3 regions of the Mucilaginibacter sp. P4_A11 genome follow, and region 1 is predicted to be linked to each of the others. Evidence: riboswitches for the same ligand, from Rfam matches in the RefSeq annotation. Region 1 holds a riboswitch; each other region holds the start of a gene.
What was found. Region 1 has a riboswitch for S-adenosylmethionine ahead of AC1DUD_RS29935 (O-acetylhomoserine aminocarboxypropyltransferase/cysteine synthase family protein). Riboswitches for the same ligand answer to the same signal wherever they lie in the genome.

Region 1 (7,783 bases):
TGAGAAATGTTAGCCGGATTAGAAATAAGCTTAGCATAACCCGAAGATTTTGATTTGAAATACGTTTGATAACGATGGATATCAAATTTTTTGGTTTCTACATAGATCAATCCATATTTTGCTTCACGGCCGTACTTTATTATTGCACTTGCATCTTTGTAAACAGAAACAGTTGCAACATCATTAGAGTTAAGTTTGTTTAAATCATCCCCCCTTACTCGTACACTATCGATAAAATATACTGGTTCGTTATTTTCAGTTTCGCCAGTTACATACTCATGGGTGTCTTCTTTCATCACTCCATGACAGGATAGTATCAAATCTGCACCTTCCACGGGTTTTTCCATGTAATATGCTTCATCTATAGGGAATAATGGCTTTTTAGTGCTATCTATCTTAACATAAAATGAAATAGTATCATTGGAAAAATTCCAATAATCGGAACAACCTCTGGTATTCCATTGCTCTTTAAATGCAGGATATAGTTTGAACAGATCTTTAAGCACCAATTTACTAAGATCAATCATTTTCCCGTCGGGCAATTTCCCCGCAAATTCTTTTGTTAACCTGATTTTGCTAATTAGATCAGATTTTTGATCTTGCTGAAATATCATTCCCGGATATTTGGGGGTCGAATATCCCTCGTCTGCTATATATCTTGAATCATCTCCAACGCAATTTGCCGTTAGATCCATTTCTTCAACTATTGTAGCTTTCAAACCGGGGTCAGATTTCTTTAAATCAGCAATTGTGGTTTGACAGAGGCAAATATTATTTACGATGATTTTTTTGAAAGATGTTGAATCATTTGTTTGAGAAAAAACATTTGTAAAAAAAACGGATAGGACTACAATAATTATAAATGATTATTGAAGCGTATTTTCCAGCATAAGGAATAGGTATTAAAGATATCTGCTAAGGTATAAAAGTTTTCATTCGCATTAGTTACAAGCCTTTTGAAATAAAATTTGGTACATTACCATATAAGGCCTTATATTTGGAACATTATTTGGTAGCGATACCATAGTCGATCAATCCTCCGCACATAGTTCGGGTTTTGATTTATAAAGAAGCGGCGAGAGATCAGGCTCCATGACCCGCTGGCAACCCTTCAGTGTTGAAGAAGGTGCCAATTCCTGTCCCGGCAAATAACACCGGGGAATATAAATTTTTAACCATGAAAAGTTTAATTAAATTTACGCAACGCAACACTTTTTACACCTCAAACGGTAACGTACAATATATTAGCTCCCCTATTAGCTGTATTTGTATGTGTTGCTGCTGTTGATGCTTAGCACGCCCCTGCTTTCATTTCATTGAAAATGCGCGTGCTGTTAAACCGGTTAATTCAAACCGGCTTGTCAAAATCCATCTAACATTCAAAAATCTAAATTAAACACATTAAAAAAATCAAACTATGTCTGCCTTAAAATTTGAAACCTTACAATTACATGCCGGCCAGGAAGTTGATCCAACAACAGGTTCACGTGCAGTGCCGCTTTATCAAACTACTTCATACGTATTTAACAGTGCCGAACATGGTGCAAACCTGTTTGCGCTGAAAGAATTTGGCAATATTTATACCCGCATCATGAACCCTACTACCGATGTGTTTGAAAAACGCATTGCAGCTTTAGAGGGTGGCGTAGCGGCGCTGGCAACGGCATCGGGACAGGCGTCACAATTTATTGCTTTAAATAACATCCTGCAGGTGGGCGATAATTTTGTTACTTCTCCTTTTCTGTATGGTGGTACTTATAATCAGTTTAAAGTAGCCTTTAAACGTTTGGGTATCGATGTACGCTTTGCTAAAGACGATACCGCAGCCAATATCGAAGCACTTATTGACGATAAAACAAAAGCTATTTTCCTGGAAACTATCGGCAACCCAGGTTTTACCATTGCCGATTTTGAAAAAGTAAGCGAAGTTGCCAAAAGGCACGATCTGCCATTAATTGTTGATAATACTTTTGGAGCAGGCGGTTACCTCTTCCGCCCTATTGAGCATGGTGCTAATGTGGTTGTGGAATCAACTACCAAATGGATTGGCGGGCATGGTACCAGTATTGGCGGTGCTATTATTGATGCCGGTAATTATAACTGGGGCAATGGCAAGTTTCCGCAATTCACTGAGCCATCTGAAGGTTATCACGGATTGGTATTTAACGATGTATTCGGTATCGGCGGCCCCTTTGGCAATATCCAGTTCATTATCCGGGCACGTGTAGAAGGTTTACGGGATTTCGGCCCGTCGCAATCGCCATTCAATGCGTGGCTTAATATCCAGGGACTGGAAACCCTTTCATTACGTGTACAACGCCATGTTGATAATGCACTGCAATTAGCCAAATGGCTTGAGCAGCATCCGCAAGTGGCAAGRGTGAATTACCCCGGATTGGAATCATCATCATATCATGATCTTGCTAAAAAATATTTAAAAAATGGTTTTGGCGGCGTATTGTCGTTCGAGATCAAAGGTGATAAAGCGCAGGCCAGCCAGGTCATCAACAACCTGAAACTGGTGAGCCATTTAGCCAATGTGGGCGATGCAAAAACACTGATCATACAGCCATCGGCAACAACGCATCAGCAATTATCTGATGAAGAGCAATTATCAGCCGGTGTTAAACCTGCATCATTGCGTGTTGCAGTGGGCATTGAGCATATTGATGATATCAAAGCTGATTTTGAACAGGCTTTTGCAAAAATTAAGCAAGGTGCGGGTGAGTTAGTTTAACAATGTATAGTTTTTTTTAAGTGATATAGTAAACGTTATTACAGGTTGCAGCCGGAAATTCCGGCTGCGCCTGGAATAACAAACAAAAGAATGAACGCAGAGATATTTAAATACACTGATACTTTTGAATTTGAATCGGGCCGGCAGATTGAGGGTTTAGAGATAGGCTTTCATACATACGGCAGGTTAAATAAGGAAAAAAATAACGTTGTTTGGGTTTGCCATGCGCTTACAGCCAACAGCGATGTACTTGACTGGTGGAAAGGTCTTGTGGGTACAGGTTACTTCATTAATCCTGAAGAGCATTTTATAGTTTGCGCCAATATTTTGGGCTCTCCTTACGGTACTACCAGTCCGCTGAGCATTAACCCGGTTACCGGTCAGCCATACTATCTCTCCTATCCCCAGTTTACCACAAGGGATATGATTAAGGCGCATCAGCTACTTGCCGATCATTTACAGATTGACAGTATTCATATATTAATTGGCGGCTCTCTTGGGGGCCAGCAAGCTATGGAATGGGCAATTATTGAGCCCGAGCGGATCAAAAACCTTATCCTGATAGCCACTAACGCCAAACACTCGCCATGGGGTATTGCCTTTAACGAGTCTCAGCGTTTAGCTATAACTGCCGACCGCACTTTTTATGCCAACGCGCCAGATGGCGGCCAGAAAGGTTTAAAAGCAGCACGTAGTATTGCGTTGCTGAGCTATCGTACTTACAAAACTTATGGCATTACCCAGCAGGAAGAAGGTGATACTGTACAGGACGATTTTCGCGCCTCAACTTATCAAAATTACCAGGGGCAAAAGCTGGTGAACCGTTTTAATGCCTATAGCTATTGGTATTTAACCAAAGTGATGGACTCGCACAATGTAGGCCGCGGCCGTCATGGAGTTGAAAAAGCGTTAAGCCTCATCAAGGCAAAAACTTTGGTTATCGGCATCTCTTCGGATGTTTTGTTCCCAATAGAAGAACAGCAATACCTATTTAGGCATATCCCGAAAGCGGCCTTTGCCGAACTGGATTCGTTTTATGGGCACGATGGGTTTTTAATTGAAACAGAAGCATTAACAAACATATTCACATCGTTTTTTAAAACCGATGTGAAAGGAAAAATTATAGAATTGCAACGTACAGCGTAATGAGTAAAAAGTTAAATATCGGCCTCTTCGGATTTGGGGTTGTAGGCCAGGGTTTATATGATATCGTCAAAACAAAGCATTTAAATATCGAGATAGTAAAATTTGCTATCAAGGATCCAAATAAAAAGCGTTCCCTCCCAGCCCACCTGTTTACTACCGACAAAGAGGAATTGCTTAATAACCCTGAGATCAATACCATTGTTGAGCTCATTAATGATACCGAAGCGGCTTTTGAAATTGTTTCGAGGGCTTTAAAATCAGGAAAGAACGTTGTTTCTGCCAGCAAAAAAATGATTGCCCTTCATCTCGAGGAATTGATCGAGATCCAGCATCAATATGGTACATCTTTATTGTATGAAGGTGCAGTTTGCGGCAGTATCCCTATTATCCGTAATCTGGAGGAGTATTACGACAATGAATTGCTGCACTCAATAAGCGGTATTTTTAACGGCTCATCAAACTACATACTTTCGAAAGGTTTTATTGAAGGATTGGATTATGATAGCGCGTTAAAACAAGCCCAGGATCTCGGCTTTGCCGAAACCGACCCAACCAGCGATGTTGGTGGCTTTGATGCCAAATATAAATTGGTGATTGCTGCTGCACATGCTTACGGGGTAGTTGTACAGCCCGATGAGGTATTTAACCTGGGCATCCAGAACCTTGCGGCTGCCGATTTGCAATATGCCCGCGAGAAAAACCTGAAAATTAAACTGGTGCCCGTAGCTAAAGAACTCGACGACCGTAATGTTGCACTGTTTGTATTGCCTAAATTTGTAAACGATAAAGAGTTTTTATACAACGTTGAGTACGAATACAATGGCGTAACTGTACAAGCTGCCTTTGCCGACCAGCAATTCTTTTTCGGAAAAGGTGCGGGCGGCCACCCTACCGGTTCGGCGGTGCTATCAGATATTGCTGCATTGCGTTATAATTACCAGTACGAATACAAAAAAGCTAAGGAAAAAACAGATCTTAATTTCACCAATAATATCGAATTAACCGTTTATCTGCGTTATGACGATGAAGAATTGGTTGAGGCGCTGAACTTTGTACATATCAATGAGCGTTACTATTCAGGTAATTACAAATTTGTTATAGGAAAAATCAATTTACAAAATCTGATCGCTAATCAATTACGTATATCGGAAAGTAAGGCTTTCGTAGCCTTTGCCGATCAGCTTACGGGGGTCAGCTTAGCATCGGTAACTAAACAAACAGCCGAAGTTTTTTAGTAGATTCTTCAGTTGTTAATAATAAAAAAGGCTTCTCAAATTGGGAAGCCTTTTTTATTATTAATTTTGTCGTTATAAACTTATTTGGCCGGTTCTACGGCCTCTTTAGCTGCGTTCAGAAACACGAACTGGTTATCAAACATATCAATTTTAATGATGCTGTCTTTATCCACCGTACCGGCCAGGATCTGCTTACTTAGCTCGTTCAGGAGCTTCTTCTGGATCACACGTTTTAACGGACGTGCGCCAAACTGCGGATCATAACCTAACTGTGCAAGCCAATCCAAAGCCTCATCCGATGCTTCGATAGTCACACCCATTTCGGCGAGAGTTTGCTGAACCTGTTTAAATTGTAGTTTAACAATATCATGGATCTCATCGCGGTTAAGCGGGGTAAACATGATGATCTCATCTATCCTGTTCAAAAACTCCGGACGGATAGTTACCCTTAACAGGTTAAACAGCTCGTTCTTGGTTTTTGCTATTAGCTCATCGCGGTTCTCGTCCTCCAGGTTCTGGAAATTTTCCTGGATAATGTTTGAACCAATGTTGGAGGTCATGATGATGATGGTATTTTTGAAGTTCACCACACGGCCTTTATTATCGGTTAAACGACCATCATCCAAAACCTGTAACAGGATGTTGAATACATCGGGATGGGCTTTTTCAATCTCGTCCAGTAGTACCACGCTGTAAGGCTTGCGTCTAACGGCCTCGGTTAACTGTCCGCCTTCATCATACCCAACATAGCCCGGAGGCGCTCCTATCAGCCTTGACACAGCATGGCGTTCCTGGTATTCACTCATATCTATCCGCACCAGGGCAGCTTCATCATTAAACAGGTACTCGGCCAAGGCCTTTGCCAGCTCGGTTTTACCTACGCCGGTTGTACCTAAAAATATGAACGAGCCAATTGGCCTGCGTTTATCCTGCAAACCTGCACGGCTGCGGCGGATAGCATCGCTTATGGCTTCAATAGCCTCCTCCTGTCCGGCAACACGTTTGTGCAGCTCGTCTTCAAGGTTAAGCAGTTTTTCACGCTCACTCTGGATCATTTTACTAACCGGGATGCCTGTCCAGCGGCTTACTACACCGGCAATATCATCGGCTGTAACTTCCTCTTTCAGCATGCGGCTGTCGCTTTGATTTTCAAGCAGGGCGGCTTTTAGCTTTTCAACTTCGGCCTGGGCTTCAACTATAGTTCCGTAGCGTAATTCGGCTACCTTGCCATAGTCACCTGCCCGCTCTGCTTGTTCAGCTTCCAGTTTATAATTTTCTATCAGCTCAACCTTGGTGTTAATGCCGTCAACGAGGTCTTTTTCACCTTTCCATTTGGCACGTAACGAATCTCGCTGTTGTGACAGATTAGCTATTTCTTCGCTCAGTTCGGCAACCTTGCGGTCGTCTTTTTCACGTTTGATAGCTTCACGCTCAATTTCAAGCTGCATGATACGACGTTCAAGCTCATCAACTACTTCCGGTACCGAATCCATTTCCAAGCGGAGTTTTGAAGCGGCTTCGTCCATCAGGTCGATAGCCTTATCAGGTAAAAACCTGTCAGAAATATAACGCTGTGACATTTCGACAGAGGCGATGATCGCTTCGTCTTTGATCCTCACCTTGTGGTGGGTTTCATAACGTTCTTTTAAGCCACGTAAAATAGATATGGCATCAGCTGTATCAGGTTCTTCAACCATCACTTTTTGGAAACGGCGTTCCAAAGCTTTATCTTTTTCAAGGTATTTCTGGTACTCATTAAGTGTAGTAGCGCCTATCGAGCGAAGTTCGCCACGTGCCAAGGCCGGCTTTAAGATATTGGCCGCGTCCATAGCACCTTCTCCCCCGCCTGCACCTACCAACGTATGGATCTCATCAATAAACAGGATGATCTCGCCGTCACTTTGGGTAACTTCTTTTATAACGGCTTTCAACCGTTCTTCAAACTCGCCTTTGTATTTGGCGCCTGCAATCAGCGCGCCCATATCCAATGAGTATACCACTTTGGTTTTCAGACTTTCGGGCACATCGCCTTTAATGATTCTGAAAGCAATACCTTCGGCAATGGCTGTTTTACCAACACCCGGCTCACCAACCAATATCGGATTGTTTTTGGTACGGCGCGACAGGATCTGGATAACACGGCGAATTTCATCGTCGCGGCCGATAACAGGGTCCAGTTTGCCCGAACCTGCGTATTCGTTCAAATTACGGGCATATTTGTTAAGGGCATTGTAAGTAGCTTCGGCGTTTTGATCTGTTACTTTGCTATCACCGCGTAATTCAATGATAGCTTTTTTCAGGTCTTTTTCATTAACACCTGAGTCCTTAAGCATAGTGCTTACCGCACCGCCGGCTGCCAGAATGCCCAACAGCACATGCTCAACCGATACAAATTCATCTTTAAATTCTTTTAAATATCCGGAAGCTTTTTGCAAAGCCGAATTTGCTTCAGACGAAAGGTATACATTGCTCCCGCTTACTTTAGGGAACGACGCGATCTGCGCATCTAAGGTATCATTCAACCTGTTCAGGTTAACGTTTAGTTTCTTTAATAAGTAAGTAATTACGTTTTCATCAACCAGCAATAAGCCTTTAAGCAGATGTGCGGTCTCAATAGCTTGCTGTTGGTTACCAACAGCAATTTCAGATGCCTTTTGTACGGCTT
Region 2 (7,783 bases), on a different contig from region 1:
TGGTGGTGATATCCCAGGTAAACCCTTTAGATTTAATCGGGGTTAAGCCCAGCTGAACCTCAAGACCTTTGTTGTTGATACGGCCCCCGTTTATTACTTTGTAACCATAGCCTGTTGATGAACTTACCTGTACGGTAAGGATCTGGTTGGTACTATTGGTGTTATAGGCACTCACATCCAGGTGTACCCGGTCGTGGAAAAAACCCAGTTCAAAACCAGCCTCGGCTGATGTTGTAGTTTCTGGCTTAAGATGATCATTCAGCTCAGTAGCCGAAAAACTTTGTTGCGGATTTGAGCCAAAAAGCGTTGAAGAGGTAAAAACATTAAGCAATTGATAAGGATCAGTAGCCTTACCTACTTTTGACCAGCCACCTCTTAGTTTTGCATAAGTAAGTACATCGCTTTTAATACCCAATGCTTCAGACAGCACTAAACTTCCGTTAACTGAAGGATAGAAATATGACAGCGCATCTGCCGGTAAGCTCGACGACCAATCGTTACGGGTTGTAAAGTTAATAAATGCGTAGTTCCTGAAACCAAGCTGTGCTGAGCCAAAGTAGCTGTAGGTTTTAAGTTTACCATATTCGCTGGTTGAAACCAACGGATCGCGGGAATTACTCAATGTGTATAAACCTGCAACCGCAAGTTTAGGCGCTATCTGGTCATTTCGCTCGGTTGTTCTAACGGCTATGTTACCACCGCCAAATACGTCAAGCGAAAAATCATTGTTAAGCTTTTTAGTGTATTGCAACCTGGCCTCAGTATTGTTTTCGTTTACGCTGTAAGCATCCTCTTCGTATGAACCAAACGGCGTTCCGTTAGTGCCATACGCCACTTTGATCTTACGGCGGTCGTTATAATAATCAGTCCCGGTACGGAAGTTTGCCGAAAGACCATCAATGATCTTATAATTCAATTCGATGCTACCTATCAAGTGGTTTTTGTGCTGCCCAACTGTATTTTCATAAGCCAGCCAGTAAGGGTTACTGTAGTAGCTGTTATTCCAGTTAAAGGTATTGCCGTTAGCATCCTTATAATTTTTAAGCCTGTTGATATCAACCTGGCGGCCAAACCAGGTAAACTGCAGCATGGTACTGGTTGCGCGTTTACCATATGCGCCAGGAAGGTTATCAGCATCATCTTTACTAAAATCGACAATAGTGTTTACTGTTAATTTAGGATTAATACGATAGCTTGAGTTTAAGGCAAAAGAGTTGCGTCCCTGCGAAGTATTAGGTACAATACCTGTTTGATGCAAGTTATTGTATGATAACCTGAAATCGCTTTTATCGCTGCTGCTTGCTATCGCGATACCATTATTCAAAGTAACACCGGTTTTGAAAAAGTCTTTTACGTTATCGGGATGCGCCACAAACGGAACAGCCTGCCCGTTTGAATAAAATTGCGGGATCAAGGAACCATCCAATGCAGGGCCCCAGCTTTCGTCAACACCATCGTTAACACCGCCGCCTTTGCCATCTACATAACTGAATTTACCATTTGAGCCCTGACCATATTGGTTCTGGTAATTTGGAAGTATCTGCACATTTGAAAAGCTGGTGTTGGAGTTTATCGTAACGCCCAATCCTTTCGCGCCTTTACCTGTTTTAGTCCTGATGAGGATAACGCCTGCGGCCGCACGTGAACCATAAAGTGCCGCAGCGTTTGGACCTTTCAATACGCTTACCGATTCAATATCTTCAGAATTCAAATCAGAAATAGCGTTGGAAAAATCCCTTGAACCATTAGTTCCCAAAAACTGGGTATTATCAACTATAACCCCATCCACTACAAATAGGGGCTGGTTATTGCTGGAAATAGAAGTTTCGCCACGGATAATGATACGCGATGAACCCATATCACCCTGGCTGTTGGTAACCTGTACACCCGCAATTTTACCTGTCAGCGCATTTACAAAGTTGGTTTCTTTTGCCTCAGATATATCTTTTGATTTTAAACCCTGTACGGAATAACCCAACGACTTTTTATCTTTTGAGATATTGAGGGCTGTTATGACAACTTCATTTAATGAATTGGCTGCTTCAACCAACACTATATTTAAGGTTGATGAATTTTGTGTAACCGGTACCTCCTGTGTAGCAAAGCCGATGTAACTTACCCTAAGCACATCATTAACATTGGCATTGATGGTAAATTTACCATCCACATTGGTTTGAGCGCCCGTAGTTTTACCTTTAACAGATACACTAACACCAGGCAGCGGCAGCCCGTCGGTCTTAGCGGTTACCACCCCGCTTATTTTAACGGATTGCGCCGCAACCGTTTGGACGAGAATAAAAGGCAATATAATTGCCAGTAATAGCTTGTAAATTTTTAACATGATAATTAAAATTGTATTAATTTTTGATGCCGATACAGGTACAAAAAACATGGCAATAGCCTTAGCAGGCATAAAATGCCAGGCTTATAAACCTAATTGTAACTGTAAAGAATTGATTAGGGGGCTAGTATTTATTAACGCCATAGCAAGCTGCAGCAAGCGCAGACATTAATACCATACATGCTGTAAGAAATTAACAGCAACAACGCATGCTTTGCATACTTGAATAAAAGGGCTTGCAGGTTGACTGGTTCAATGGAACTAAAGCATTGTTGTGTAAGGGGGTAGTTTTTGCTTTCATAAAAACGGGTATTAAATAAGTGCAGATAGATTGTTTTTTAATTGACGACAGCAAACAGGGCTGCCATTAACGATTTTTAGTTGATAGATGCTGTTTTATTATTCACCAAAGCATCAACAGCTTTTACCATGGATGCAAATTCTTGTTTATCATATAAACGGGTGAGGTAAACGATCTTTCCATCGCGGTCGATAACTACATTGCGGGTAACTCCACTTTTTTTGTTGGCAAACCGGCCAAAAATATCGGCACCAGGATCAAGCGCCAGCGGGTAGCTGATATTTATATCATGATGGAAACCTTTTACTTTTTCGAGCGGCTCATCGCGGTCAACGCCTATTAAAACCAGGCCTTTATCTTTATAAGCCTGCCAGATCTCCTTTTCGAGATGGGGCATTTCCTCGCGGCATACACTGCACCAGCTTGCAGTAAACTGCAGGATAACCACTTTGCCGCGTAATTGCTTTAATGATGTTTTAGTACCGTCGGTGAGTACAAGTTCGAAATCGGCAGGAGCAACATCGCCTGTTTTTACGATATAACCGCGATCTACAGTGGCAGGATCGGCAGCAGTTTGTGTTTGTGCAGCAGCCAGCAATGTGGTTATTGAAAGCGAGCAGGTAAAAAGTAAATGTTTAATGTTCATTGCTATACATGTTAAACCGTAATATCAGCCGGTGATATTTCAATATTTTGTTAGCAAGAAAATGAAGAGAGAAAAGGAAGTATACAACGCCCTGCACTATGCAAGGCAATAGCGTATTACATTATCTTTTCCGCCCCATTTGGACAGATAGGAATTAGCACCTTTATAACAGTGGGCTTACAGGTTGCTAAGACATCACAGGGCCTTTCCCTCAGTCTTTCTTGATAATAAAATATTCAAAGAACCGTTTGATGATACAAATATATATAAATTCTACTAAAACCATAGACTTTATATAATTATTGCAATAAAATGAATTAAGCCCGGGAAGACGTGTCATTTTTAATGCTGCTAAACCTGCTTAATCAGGCTAAAACTATCAGCATCAACAAAAAGTATAGCATTATTATGTGCTTTTAAGATGGTGGAAGGATAACGCTCCGACACAGGTTGTTGCAGGGTATATTTTACCGCATCCGCTTTATTAGCGCCGGGCACCATGCAAAATATATAGGAAGCAGCCACCAGGGCGGGGATAGTTAATGTAAGTGCGTATTCGGGTACTGCATCTAAAGTTTCAAAGCAACCGTCGTTAACCTGCTGTTGCCTGCAGGCCTGATCCAGCTGCACTGTTTTTATTATTTCCGGATCATGAAAGTTTGCTACATGAGGATCGTTAAACGCTATATGGGTATTCTCCCCTATCCCCATGCAAACAATATCAACAGGGTTATTTTTCAACAGCAAGGCATAGCGTTCACATTCGGCTTTGTAGTTTGCCGCATTACCATCAATATAATTGACTGATGCAAATGGGACCCGTTCAAAAAGCATCCGCTTAAGAAAACTGCTGAACAATTGAGTGGCAGCATGAGGTAAACCGAAGTACTCATCCATGTGAAAAGCATTTATTTTTTGCCATTCAATACTGCCGTCGCTCACCAAAGCATCCAGAAATTCATTTTGTGAAGGCGCTGCCGCAAAGATCATATTGATTACAGGCTTATTAAGCAGCAATTCTTTGATTTTTTCGCTCACCATTTTAGCCGCCGTTTGACCAAGGGATGCCCGGTTTTCCAGCACGATCACCTCGAGTTTTTCTGCCTGTATTTGCTTTAACATGGAAGTATTATCAACTATTTTAAATGGAATAAACAATTTTACCGCCGATGATGGTTTTGTGCAGATTGATTTCATCATCAAAGATCACCAGGTCGGCATTTTTACCAACAGTTATTGATCCCATTATATCATCTGATTTCATAATTGTAGCCGGGGTTGTGGTCATCATTTTCACGGCATCAATTACAGGCACGTCGGCAAGGGTGATCATATTTTTAACCAGTTGAATAGTAGTTGCAACGCTTCCGGCAAAGGCGCTTCTGTCGGGTAGTTTTGCCACATTATCTTCTACTATCACTTTCAGACCGTTACGAAGATCGCCTAAAATACTTTCGCCTGGCGGCATTCCGGCGGCACGCATCGCATCGGTTATCAGAGCAATTTTTTCCGGTCCCTTGATCTTATAAACAAGCTTAAGTAAAGCCGGTGGCAGGTGCCTACCATCAGCAATGATCTCCACTGTCATATCCTCCAGCAAATAACCGCTTTCAACAACCCCGGCATACCTGAAAGCGTTACGCCGGGTTACACCCGACATGCACGAATAAAAATGAGTGATATGCGTATATCCGTTTTCATAGGCTTCAAGCACCTCTTCATAAATGGCGTTAGTATGCGCTATGGAAGGTAAGATGCCCTTTGATTTTAGGAAGCGTCCAAATTCAACCGCGCCTTTTAACTCGGGAGCTGCACTCCATCGTTTTACTATGGATGAATGCTGTAAAATTTCATGATATTCTTTTGGATCAGGCAAGCGGATAAAGCGGGGATCCTGCGCACCACGCTGTTCCATAGCGAAGTATGGCCCCTCAATATGCATCCCCAAAAACTGTGCCCCGTCTTTGTTTAACGGTTCCGATTCTTCATACAAACTCAGGGTTTTGAGTAAAGCATCCTGCTCACAGCTTAATGTTGTGGGCATAAAGGCAGTTGTACCGTGACTGGCGTGCAGCTTTGCAATTTCGAGATAAGCCTCTACGGTATTATCCATAAAATCATGCCCGCCGCCGCCATGTACATGAATATCAATAAATCCGGGCGACAGGTATTTACCACCCGCATCAATTACCGTTTCACCTGCACTATCTATATTGCCTTCAGCAATAGCGATGATCTTCCCGTTTCGGGCCAGTAAAGTACCGTTCCTGATGATCCGCGTTGGGGTGATAATTTTTGCATTGACGATTTTTAAATCCGGAAAATCCATTAATGATACTGATAATGTTAAATTCGAAACCAATACGTGTACGTACACGAAAATAATAATTTATTATATTCCTTACAAACGCGACATAAATTATTCACGACTCGGTTTCATAAAATCATTGAAACACTACGCCGTTAATCCTATAAAAAACAAAAAGCCCCTAACGCTCGCCGCAGGGACTTTTAACCTAAACTTATTTGTAGATTTATAACTACATCCACAATAACCTCAAGTATTGCAAAAAAGTTTTCATCTCCTTACAACCTATAGTTGAGATTTACCGGCTTCAATTAAAGAGGCTCGCAAAACTATTTTCGGCAGTTATCTTTTCAATTGAGCTTTCCAACGCCTTGTAAATGTTCATATTCAAAAAAGGGCCTGCACTGATCCTTTTAACACCTGCATCCTGTAATTTCTTAAAATCCGGGAGCCCGGGCATGCACATTACATTAACGGGGAGACGGGACAACGCAGTTACTTTTTCAATATCAGCTATTTGAGTGATACAAGGAAAAAACAAGCCATGTACACCTGTATCCTGGTAAAGTTTAGTCCGGGTTAAGGCGTCTTCCAGTGCATTGGGTAAACCAAGCAGGAAGGAATCAGCCCGCACGTTTATAAATATTTCTATTCCGGCAGCAGTTAATAATGAGGTTATTTGTTTAAGTTTCGTAGCAAAGCTATCCGCATCAACAATACTTCGCTTGCCATCTGTTACTACAGAATCTTCTATGTTGATACCCACCACTCCAATATCATATAGCTTTTTTATGTTATCACTAATCTCCTCCGGTGTATCGCCATAACCACCTTCAAGGTCAACTGTTAGCATGGCTGATGTTGTTGCAGCTATCCTTTTAATAACAAAAAGATAGTCTTCGAAACTCATTTCTTCGCCGTCTGCAAAGCCTAAAGAACCGGCAACAGCCGCGCTTGATGTGCCGATTGCTTCGAAATTTAACTTATCATAAACCTGGGAGCTTTGTGCATTCCATACATTGCCGATCTGCACAGGAACTATTTTATGATGCAGGGCTAAAAATTCTTCAAATCTATTTTTCATGATCGCATTTTTTAATTTATGTTTCAAAAGTAGCTGGGCTGTTCCTGCTTTAATTGTATAAAACGGAACAGTTTTAAGGTGAAAGGTGAAACAAAAATGGCGGGGTAAGCCCTGCCATTTTTGTTTCTGAATTTAAATCAGGCTACGAGATTAGCTTCTGCTCCAAAAGCGTGATCGATGATAATTTTCCAGCTGCCGTCTGGTTGCTGCTTCATCAGCTCGATACCTTTTGCGGCAACCTGTATTTTGCCATTGTCCGTAACGCTCCACTCCGACCGGCCTACGGCTACATCGCCCGATTGCAGGCAGTAAACGGTTTTAATTTCCATTACTCCCGGAACAGCGCAGATGCTTTTTACAGCTTCCTCAAACTGGGCCCTGCCTGACACTTCTTTTCCTGGTTCAGGGAAAATGATACCGTTGGCATCGTACACGTTCATAACTACATTTACATCTTTGGTGTTAAAAGCTGCCGCGAGTACTGCGTGCACTTCCTGTGGTGTTTTTGCTGATTTCATTTTGTTGTATTTTTATTAACAGCAAAACTATGCGGCTTAAATAGCCTAAAATTGTATAAAACGGAAGTGTATTAACCGCCTGCCAATACCTGGTTTATTGGCGATGCCTGCGCGGCAAAAGAATTGGGCGTAAAACCTGTAAAAAGTTTAAACTCTTTTATAAAATGGGCCTGATCAAAATAACCGGAGCTGTAGGCTACGTTGGTCAGCTTTTCTTCGGTAGAGCTTACCAGGTTAAGACTATGCTGAAAGCGGTTTATTTTATAAAACAATTTGGGCGGCAAACCGGTGCATTGCGAAAAAAGGGTATTCAGGTGCCGTGCGGAGATATTATATCGGGTTGAAATGGACAGGATATTATCGTCGCTGTAGTTCTTTTTAAGATTACTTACAATATCCCCGATGAATTTGATCTTCGAATGCTTCTTTTCTGAAACAGATAAGCGGCCCCACAGATAATCTTCGATCATGGCCACCTTTGCATTCAGGTCGGCGGTTTCCAATAATTTTAAATAAAGCGTTCTTAACTTAGGGCCAAACACATGGGTGGCATCAACAATTTCGTTATTAAATTCTGATACGTTT
Region 3 (7,783 bases), on a different contig from region 1:
CAGTTTTGGTGTGCACCCTAAAATATCGCCTCAGCAATCCGCTTAGTTGGCCCGGCGTTGCTCATGGTATAAAAATGCAGTACAGGAGCGCCAAAGGCAATCAGCTCCTTGCACTGGTTGATCATCCATTCAATGCCCACCTCTTTCACCGCTTTTTCGTTTTCGCAAGCATGGATAGCATCGCTCAAATCTTCCGGAATATCGATGTGGAAGGTTTTTGACAGCGTAACCAGTTGTTTTGATGAGGTGATCGGTTTTAATCCCGGAATAATAGGCACATTGATGCCATTGGCACGACAGGCCTTCACAAACTCTTTATATCTGTCAATATCAAAAAACATCTGGGTTACAATGAACTGTGCACCCATCTCTACCTTTTGTTTCAGATATTTGAAATCTGTTTTTAGGTTAGGTGCTTCAAAGTGTTTTTCGGGATAACCGGCCACACCAATGCAGAAGTTTGTTTTTGCGGAGTTGCCATGATCTTCATGCAGGTAAACCCCGTTGTTCATATTGACCACCTGCTCTAACAGATCGGTAGCAAAGCAGTGACCGTTTGGCGTAGGTACAAATGATGAATCACCGATGCGGGCATCGCCGCGTAATACCAGCACGTTTTCAATACCTAAAAACTCCAGCTCAATAAGCGCGTTCTCGGTTTCATCTTTTGTAAAGCCACCGCAAAGCAAATGCGGAACGGTATCCACCTTATACTTGTTCATGATAGCCGCGCAAATAGCGATGGTGCCCGGGCGCTTGCGATAAGCCAGTTTCTCCAGTAAGCCGTTAGGGTGCTGTTTATAAATGAAATCTTCGCGAAGCGAGGTAACATCAATAAACGGAGGTTTAAACTCCATCAGCGGATCAATGGCATTATAAATGCCCTGGATACTCTGTCCCTTTAAAGGAGGGATCAATTCAAAAGAAAAAAGTGTTTTGCCGTTGGCGTTTGCTATGTGTTCAGGTATTTTCATTGGCCGTTTTAGGTACGTATCTTATCTTGTATCCGTCATTGCGAGGTACGAAGCAATCCCCGATTGGCAGGTTCGCCCTGTACTGTTTGGGATTATTAATAATTATAATTTGATTTTTATAGGTATTAATGAGCTCCCTACGGTCGGTTGTCTTCGTGCCTCGCGATGACATGGTTTATATCATTTTAGTTTAATAATTAATATTCGGCCCCAGCCATCTCTCCACATCTTCCAATGGCATTTGTTTCCTCACGGCATAATCCTCAACCTGATCCTTGCTGATCTTCCCTAAACCGAAATACCTTGCCTGCGGATGTGCGAAGTAGAAACCACTTACCGATGCGGCCGGCATCATGGCCAGGCTTTCGGTAAGGTGCATGTGTGCGTTATCTTCTGCTTTCAGCAACTCAAATAACGTGGTTTTTTCGGTATGATCCGGACAGGCGGGATAACCTGGTGCCGGACGAATGCCCTGGTATTCTTCCTTGATCAGGTCAACATTGCTTAGCTGTTCGCCTTTGGCATAACCCCAGTGTTCTTTACGTACCAGTTCGTGCATTTTTTCAGCGAAGGCTTCGGCAAGGCGGTCGGCAAGGGCTTTAGCCATGATGCTGTTATAATCATCATGATCAGCCTCAAACTCGGCTACCAGTTCATCGCAACCTAAACCTGTGGTTACGGCAAAACCTCCAAAGTAATCAGGTACGCCGCTTTCTTTTGGTGCGATAAAATCCGACAGGGCATAATACGGATCGTTCTTCACCTTTTCGGCCTGCTGGCGTAGGGTGTGGATACGGGTTAGCACCTCCGCGCGGGTTTCATCAGTATACAGCTCAATATCATCCCCCACGCTGTTTGCCGGCCAAAAACCGATAACACCGCTGGCTGTTAATAATTTGTCTTTTACAATGCGTTTCATGAGCACTTGTGCATCATCAAATAGCTTTTTGGCTTCAATGCCTACAAACTTATCATCAAAGATCTTTGGATAGCTGCCGCGAAGTTCCCAGGTATGGAAAAATGGTGTCCAGTCGATATAAGGCAATAATTCTTCCAGCGGATAGGCTTCAAATACTTTAGTGCCGGTGAATGCCGGTTTCGGTGCCACATCGCCATCCAGACTGATCTGGAATTTGCCTGCGCGGGCTTCGTCGATAGTTACGAAGCGCTTGTCGGATTTTTTATTGGCATGTGCCTCGCGGGCTTTGGCATATTCGTCCTTAATGCCCTGGATGTAGCCATCGCGGTTATCCTTGCTCATGAGGTTGCTGCACACGGTAACACTGCGGGATGCATCCAGCACGTGAATAGCTGCGCCCGAGTATTGAGGGGCAATTTTTACCGCAGCGTGGATGCGTGAAGTGGTAGCGCCGCCAACAATAAGCGGAATAGTAAACCCTTCGCGTTCCATCTCTTTGGCGAAATGTACCATCTCATCAAGCGAAGGGGTAATTAAACCACTCAGGCCAATGATATCAACGTTTTGTTTTTTAGCTTCTTCAATAATACGTTGTGCAGGTACCATCACGCCGAGATCGATCACCTCGAAGTTGTTACAGGCCAGCACCACGCCAACTATGTTTTTACCGATGTCATGCACGTCGCCTTTTACGGTAGCCATTAAAACCTTACCGGCGTTGGAGCGCTGATCGGCATTGGCGTTGTTTCTTTTCTCTTCTTCAATAAAAGGCAGCAGGTAAGCCACAGCCTTTTTCATAACACGGGCCGATTTTACCACTTGTGGCAAAAACATTTTCCCTGCGCCAAATAAGTCACCTACGATGTTCATGCCATCCATCAGCGGACCTTCAATTACTTCAAGCGGTTTGCTGTAGGCCTGTCGGGCTTCTTCCACATCATCGTCAAGGTATTCAACAATCCCTTTTACCAGCGAGTGGGAGAGGCGCTCCTGAACGGTACCTTTGCGCCATTCTTCATCGCGTACAATTTCTTTTCCTTTACTTTTGATGGTATCAGCAAATTCGACCAGGCGTTCGGTAGCATCCTGGCGGCGGTTAAGCAGCACGTCTTCTACCAGTTCAAGCAGATTTTTAGGGATCTGTTCGTAAACTTCCAGCATCCCGGCGTTTACGATACCCATATCCATACCGGCTTTAATAGCGTGGTACAGGAATGCCGAGTGCATAGCCTCGCGCACCGTATTATTACCCCTGAACGAGAAGGAAATATTACTCACCCCGCCGCTTACTTTAGCATGGGGAAGGTTTTGTTTGATCCAGCGGGTGGCTTCAATAAAATCAACCGCGTAGTTGTTATGTTCTTCCAAACCGGTAGCAACGGTAAGGATGTTAGGGTCAAAAATGATATCCTGCGGCGGGAACCCCACTTCATTCACCAAGATATCGTATGATCGTTTACAGATCTCGATCCGGCGTTCCAATGAATCGGCCTGGCCTGTTTCATCAAAAGCCATCACTACAGTTGCTGCACCATAGCTCAGGATCTTGGCAGCTTGTTCTTTAAACTTTTCCTCTCCCTCTTTAAGGGAAATGGAGTTCACGATGCCTTTACCCTGCACGCATTTCAAACCGGCCTCGATCACCGTCCATTTTGAGGAGTCGATCATGATAGGCAACTTGGCGATATCGGGTTCGGAGGCTACAAGGTTCAGGAATTTCACCATCACCGCTTCCGAATCGATCATGCCCTCATCCATGTTAATATCGATAACCTGCGCACCGCCCTCTACCTGCTGCAAGGCAACAGATAAGGCTGCTTCATAATCTTCGGCAAGAATAAGTTTAGAGAACTTTGGCGAGCCTGTAATATTGGTACGCTCACCCACGTTCACAAAAATACTTTTGGGTTTTATGGTAACGGATTCCAGGCCGCTCAGGCGCATATCCGGTTCAATTTCCGGGATAAGCCTGGGTGGATATTTGGCAGCTTTATCAGCAATGCATTTAATGTGTTCGGGTGTGGTACCGCAGCAACCACCAACAATGTTAACCAGCCCGGCTTTGATAAAATCATCAACCTGGTGAGCGGTTTCATGCGGGGTTTCATCGTACTGACCAAACTCGTTGGGTAAACCGGCGTTTGGATAGGCGGATATAAATACGCCTGCTTTTTCGGAAAGCTCGGCAAGGTGAGGGCGCATTTCCCTGGCACCCAAAGCACAGTTTAAACCTACCGAAAGCAGGTTAGCGTGGCTTATCGAATTCCAGAAAGCTTCAACCGTTTGCCCCGAAAGGGTACGGCCCGAAGCATCGGTAATAGTACCAGAGATCATGATGCCACCGCTATCGCGAAAAGCAGGAAAATCCTTACCTGCAGCTTTACATTCCAGCTCATAGCGTTTTATGGCGAAAAGTGCAGCCTTGGCATTCAGGGTATCAAAAATGGTTTCAACCAATAATAAATGTGAACCGCCATCAACCAAACCACGCACTTGGTCGTAATAAGCATCGGCCAGGTCATCAAAAGTAACGGCACGGTATCCCGGATCGTTTACATCCGGCGATAGGGAAGCCGTTCGGTTTGTTGGGCCTACGGCACCGGCTACAAAGCGCGGCTTGGCAGGATTGCGTAGAGTATACTCATCAGCTACTTCACGGGCAATGCGAGCGCCCTCGTAGCTTAGTTCATAAGCCAGCTCTTCCAGGTGATAATCGGCGAGGGAGATTACCTGCGTACTGAACGTGTTGGTTTCAATGATATCTGCCCCGGCTTCTAGGTATTCGGCGTGGATAGCCTTGATAATATCAGGACGTGTGATATTGAGCAGGTCATTATTGCCCTGCAGGTCGCTATGATGATCGCGAAAACGCTCTCCCCGAAAATCCTTTTCGGTAAGCTGGTACCGTTGTATCATGGTACCCATTGCCCCATCAATCACCAGGATGCGTTTCTGTAATTCTTTTCTAATGTCCATTTTTTGATTTCACCGATTTTTTATTTGATGATTTCACTGATTGGTTTGATTTTAAAGATTATTATGATCTACTGACGTATTAAGCAAATAGCTGGTCAGTCGTATCAAATCAGTGCAATCACAAATAAATAAAAAGCTTATCTCGAAAAGTCGGGTGTTATCATGACTTTCGCTTATCTGTCCCAGTGCCGTTTGGCTGCTGAGTAGAATGTAGCACCTTGTGAAGCACAGGTTGCTAAGACATCGCAGGGTCTAATCCCTCCGTCTTTCTCCATAAGCACTGCAAAGTTGCGCAATAAAGTTATCATTTGCAAGTGTATAACGTTTACGATATATCATAGCTAAGCCACATTGTTAAACAAAAAAAGCCGCCCTTTTTGAAGGCAGCTTTTTGATCGAATTTCTTAATGAGATTATCTTCTTCTGCCGAATAAACGGAGGATCATCAGGAAAAGATTGATAAAATCAAGATACAATGTTAAACCGCCTAAAAGGGCCATTTTGCTTGTTGATGATGTGCCGTATTCAAGACCTGCGCCTATGCGCTTAAGTTTCTGAACATCATAAGCAGTTAAACCTACAAATACTGCAATGCCAACATAGCTAATGATATATTCTAACTGGGTGCTATGCATAAACATGTTAAACAGTGAGGCAACGATTATACCAATAAGGCCCATCATCATGATTGATCCAAACTTGGTCAAATCTGTATTGGTGGTATAACCAGCTACAGCCATTATGCCAAAAACAACAGAAGTTGTAATAAATACGCCAAGTACCGAGCTTTCTGTATATACTCTTAGTATATAGCTTAAGCTGATGCCCATAACTGCTGAAAATGCGATGAACAACAATGCTGCTACACCATATGATAAGCGGTTAAAGCCAAATGATATAATAAGTACAAAAGCAAGCGGCGCAAACATAACAATAGTGCCTAAGCCTGTATTGCCGCCTGTAATTGGGTCCCTAAGCATTTCATATAATGCCTGGTTGCCTGAAAATATGAACGCGCATAAGGCTGAAAGCCCCAGGGCAACAAACATCCACACAAATACATTAGCTATGAATTTGCGCGATGCATCTTGTTCATTTAATTGTATTACGTTTTTATAAACGTATTCGGGATCTTTAATTTCCATTTTTTGTTATTAAATAATATACGAATTTATGAATAAAAAGTGAATGTAAGGTGAAGAGATAATACGGCTATCTACATCACGTCATTGCGAGGTACGAAGCAATCCCCAAGAAGCAGAGCGGCTATGCAGATTTCTCTGTACTGTCGGAGATTGCTTCGTACCTCGCAATGACGCGGTGGTTTAACGTTAATTCAGCCTCCTCATTAACTGCTCTTCTACCTTTTTGAAAACCTGTACGGGTTTCAACGCCCGCCAGCCAAGGTTATCGAGCTCGCCGCCGAAGTTGATGTAATAGTCGATGTTGTTGCGTTTAAATTCGTCAATCACGTGGTCGCGGAAGTTGATGCCTGCTATCCAGCCATCTTCTACATCCTGGAACCACTCTTCATAATAACAATCATCGCTTGAGTGAAAGTTGAGTACGTTTTCACCTATCAGGATAAAATGCGTGATGCCATTATCGATCATCAGGTCGAGTAGCTCACGCTTCAACAGCATGATGTCGTTATTAATGGCATCATTCCATTCACCTATCAATTCAATAATAGTGTAGCCTTTGTCATAATCGGCAAAAAGCACTTTAAGATAAAGTGTATTAGAGCCGAATGAATCCCACTGGGGATGCAGCAGGTAATTGTAAACCTGTTTGTCAAATTCAAATTCGCTGTATTCGGTAGCATAGAAAGGCGAAAACTCATCTTCAGATGCTACATAGTCATCTCGCCAGCGGTAATATGGTTCAATTTCGTGCATTGTGTTAGTTTCAATTTTCTGAACCTGAATTTTTTGAATTTAAAAATTTATCGAATGCGGCCTGGCATCTTCAAATTTTCAAATCAACACATCTTCAAATTCAGTTTATTTTTTAAAATGATCAACAGCGTTCCGTACGCTGCCGTATTGTTTCAATAACCCGGCTGCTTCTTCTTCGCTCAGCCCGGTTTCGTCCATTACCATGTGTGTGCCCCTGTTCACCAATTTATGGTTGCTTAACTGCATATCAACCATCCTGTTCCCTTTTACGCGGCCAAGCTGGATCATTACGCTTGTGCTCAGCATATTTAAAACTAATTTTTGCGCGGTACCGGCTTTCATACGGGTTGAACCCGTTAAAAACTCAGGCCCGGTCACCACTTCAACCGGGTATTGCGCCACGGCCGCTACCGGGCTGCCGCTGTTACAAACAATGCAACCTGTAACGATATTATGTTCATTAGCAGTTTTTAGGCCGCCAATTACATAAGGCGTAGTGCCCGAAGCTGCAATGCCAACCACCACGTCTTTTTCATTTATATCAAATTCCTGCAGATCTATCCATGCTTGTACTGCATCATCTTCGGCAAATTCAACTGCTTTACGGATAGCACCATCACCTCCCGCTATCAAACCCACCACCATATCAAACGGAACGCCGAATGTTGGCGGGCATTCTGAAGCGTCAACCACACCTAACCTGCCGCTGGTGCCGGCACCTATATAAAACAACCTGCCGCCGTTTTTCATCCTTTCGGCGGTGATGGTTGCAAGGGTTTCTATCTGCGGTAGGGCCTTTTCAACAGCAAGGGGAACCGTTTTGTCCTCGTTATTAATGTTTTCTAAAATTTCCCTAACGGTCTGTTTTTCGAGGTCTTTATAGTGCGATTCCCTTTCGGTGGTGGTTTCCATAGCCTATTTTCAAATAATTTATAACAAAATTCGGTAAAAATCATCAAATGCAAGGGTGCAGGTAAAAATTATTGACCTTGCATTTGTTAACTTTGTGTTATAAG

Region 2: it holds a riboswitch for S-adenosylmethionine, as region 1 does, so the genes downstream of both, AC1DUD_RS06975 (TlpA family protein disulfide reductase) here and AC1DUD_RS29935 (O-acetylhomoserine aminocarboxypropyltransferase/cysteine synthase family protein) in region 1, are expected to answer to the same signal.
Region 3: it holds a riboswitch for S-adenosylmethionine, as region 1 does, so the genes downstream of both, metH (methionine synthase) here and AC1DUD_RS29935 (O-acetylhomoserine aminocarboxypropyltransferase/cysteine synthase family protein) in region 1, are expected to answer to the same signal.

The regions. Positions count from the first base shown of each region.
Region 1 is NZ_JBFUHE010000026.1:1,846-9,628, reverse strand. It holds gene AC1DUD_RS29940 (hypothetical protein) at 1-719, opposite strand, end outside; SAM riboswitch class I at 1,060-1,170, shown strand; gene AC1DUD_RS29935 (O-acetylhomoserine aminocarboxypropyltransferase/cysteine synthase family protein) at 1,418-2,737, shown strand; gene AC1DUD_RS29930 (homoserine O-acetyltransferase family protein) at 2,828-3,883, shown strand; gene AC1DUD_RS29925 (homoserine dehydrogenase) at 3,883-5,118, shown strand; gene clpB (ATP-dependent chaperone ClpB) at 5,199-7,783, opposite strand, start outside.
Region 2 is NZ_JBFUHE010000002.1:724,289-732,071, forward strand. It holds gene AC1DUD_RS06970 (SusC/RagA family TonB-linked outer membrane protein) at 1-2,341, opposite strand, end outside; gene AC1DUD_RS06975 (TlpA family protein disulfide reductase) at 2,719-3,288, opposite strand; SAM riboswitch class I at 3,407-3,519, opposite strand; gene AC1DUD_RS06980 (glucosamine-6-phosphate deaminase) at 3,640-4,410, opposite strand; gene nagA (N-acetylglucosamine-6-phosphate deacetylase) at 4,430-5,617, opposite strand; gene AC1DUD_RS06990 (isocitrate lyase/PEP mutase family protein) at 5,904-6,680, opposite strand; gene AC1DUD_RS06995 (YybH family protein) at 6,818-7,198, opposite strand; gene AC1DUD_RS07000 (DUF6597 domain-containing transcriptional factor) at 7,270-7,783, opposite strand, start outside.
Region 3 is NZ_JBFUHE010000007.1:229,007-236,789, forward strand. It holds gene metF (methylenetetrahydrofolate reductase [NAD(P)H]) at 18-974, opposite strand; gene metH (methionine synthase) at 1,165-4,869, opposite strand; SAM riboswitch class I at 5,040-5,149, opposite strand; gene AC1DUD_RS15960 (Bax inhibitor-1/YccA family protein) at 5,283-6,014, opposite strand; gene AC1DUD_RS15965 (hypothetical protein) at 6,201-6,767, opposite strand; gene murQ (N-acetylmuramic acid 6-phosphate etherase) at 6,873-7,679, opposite strand.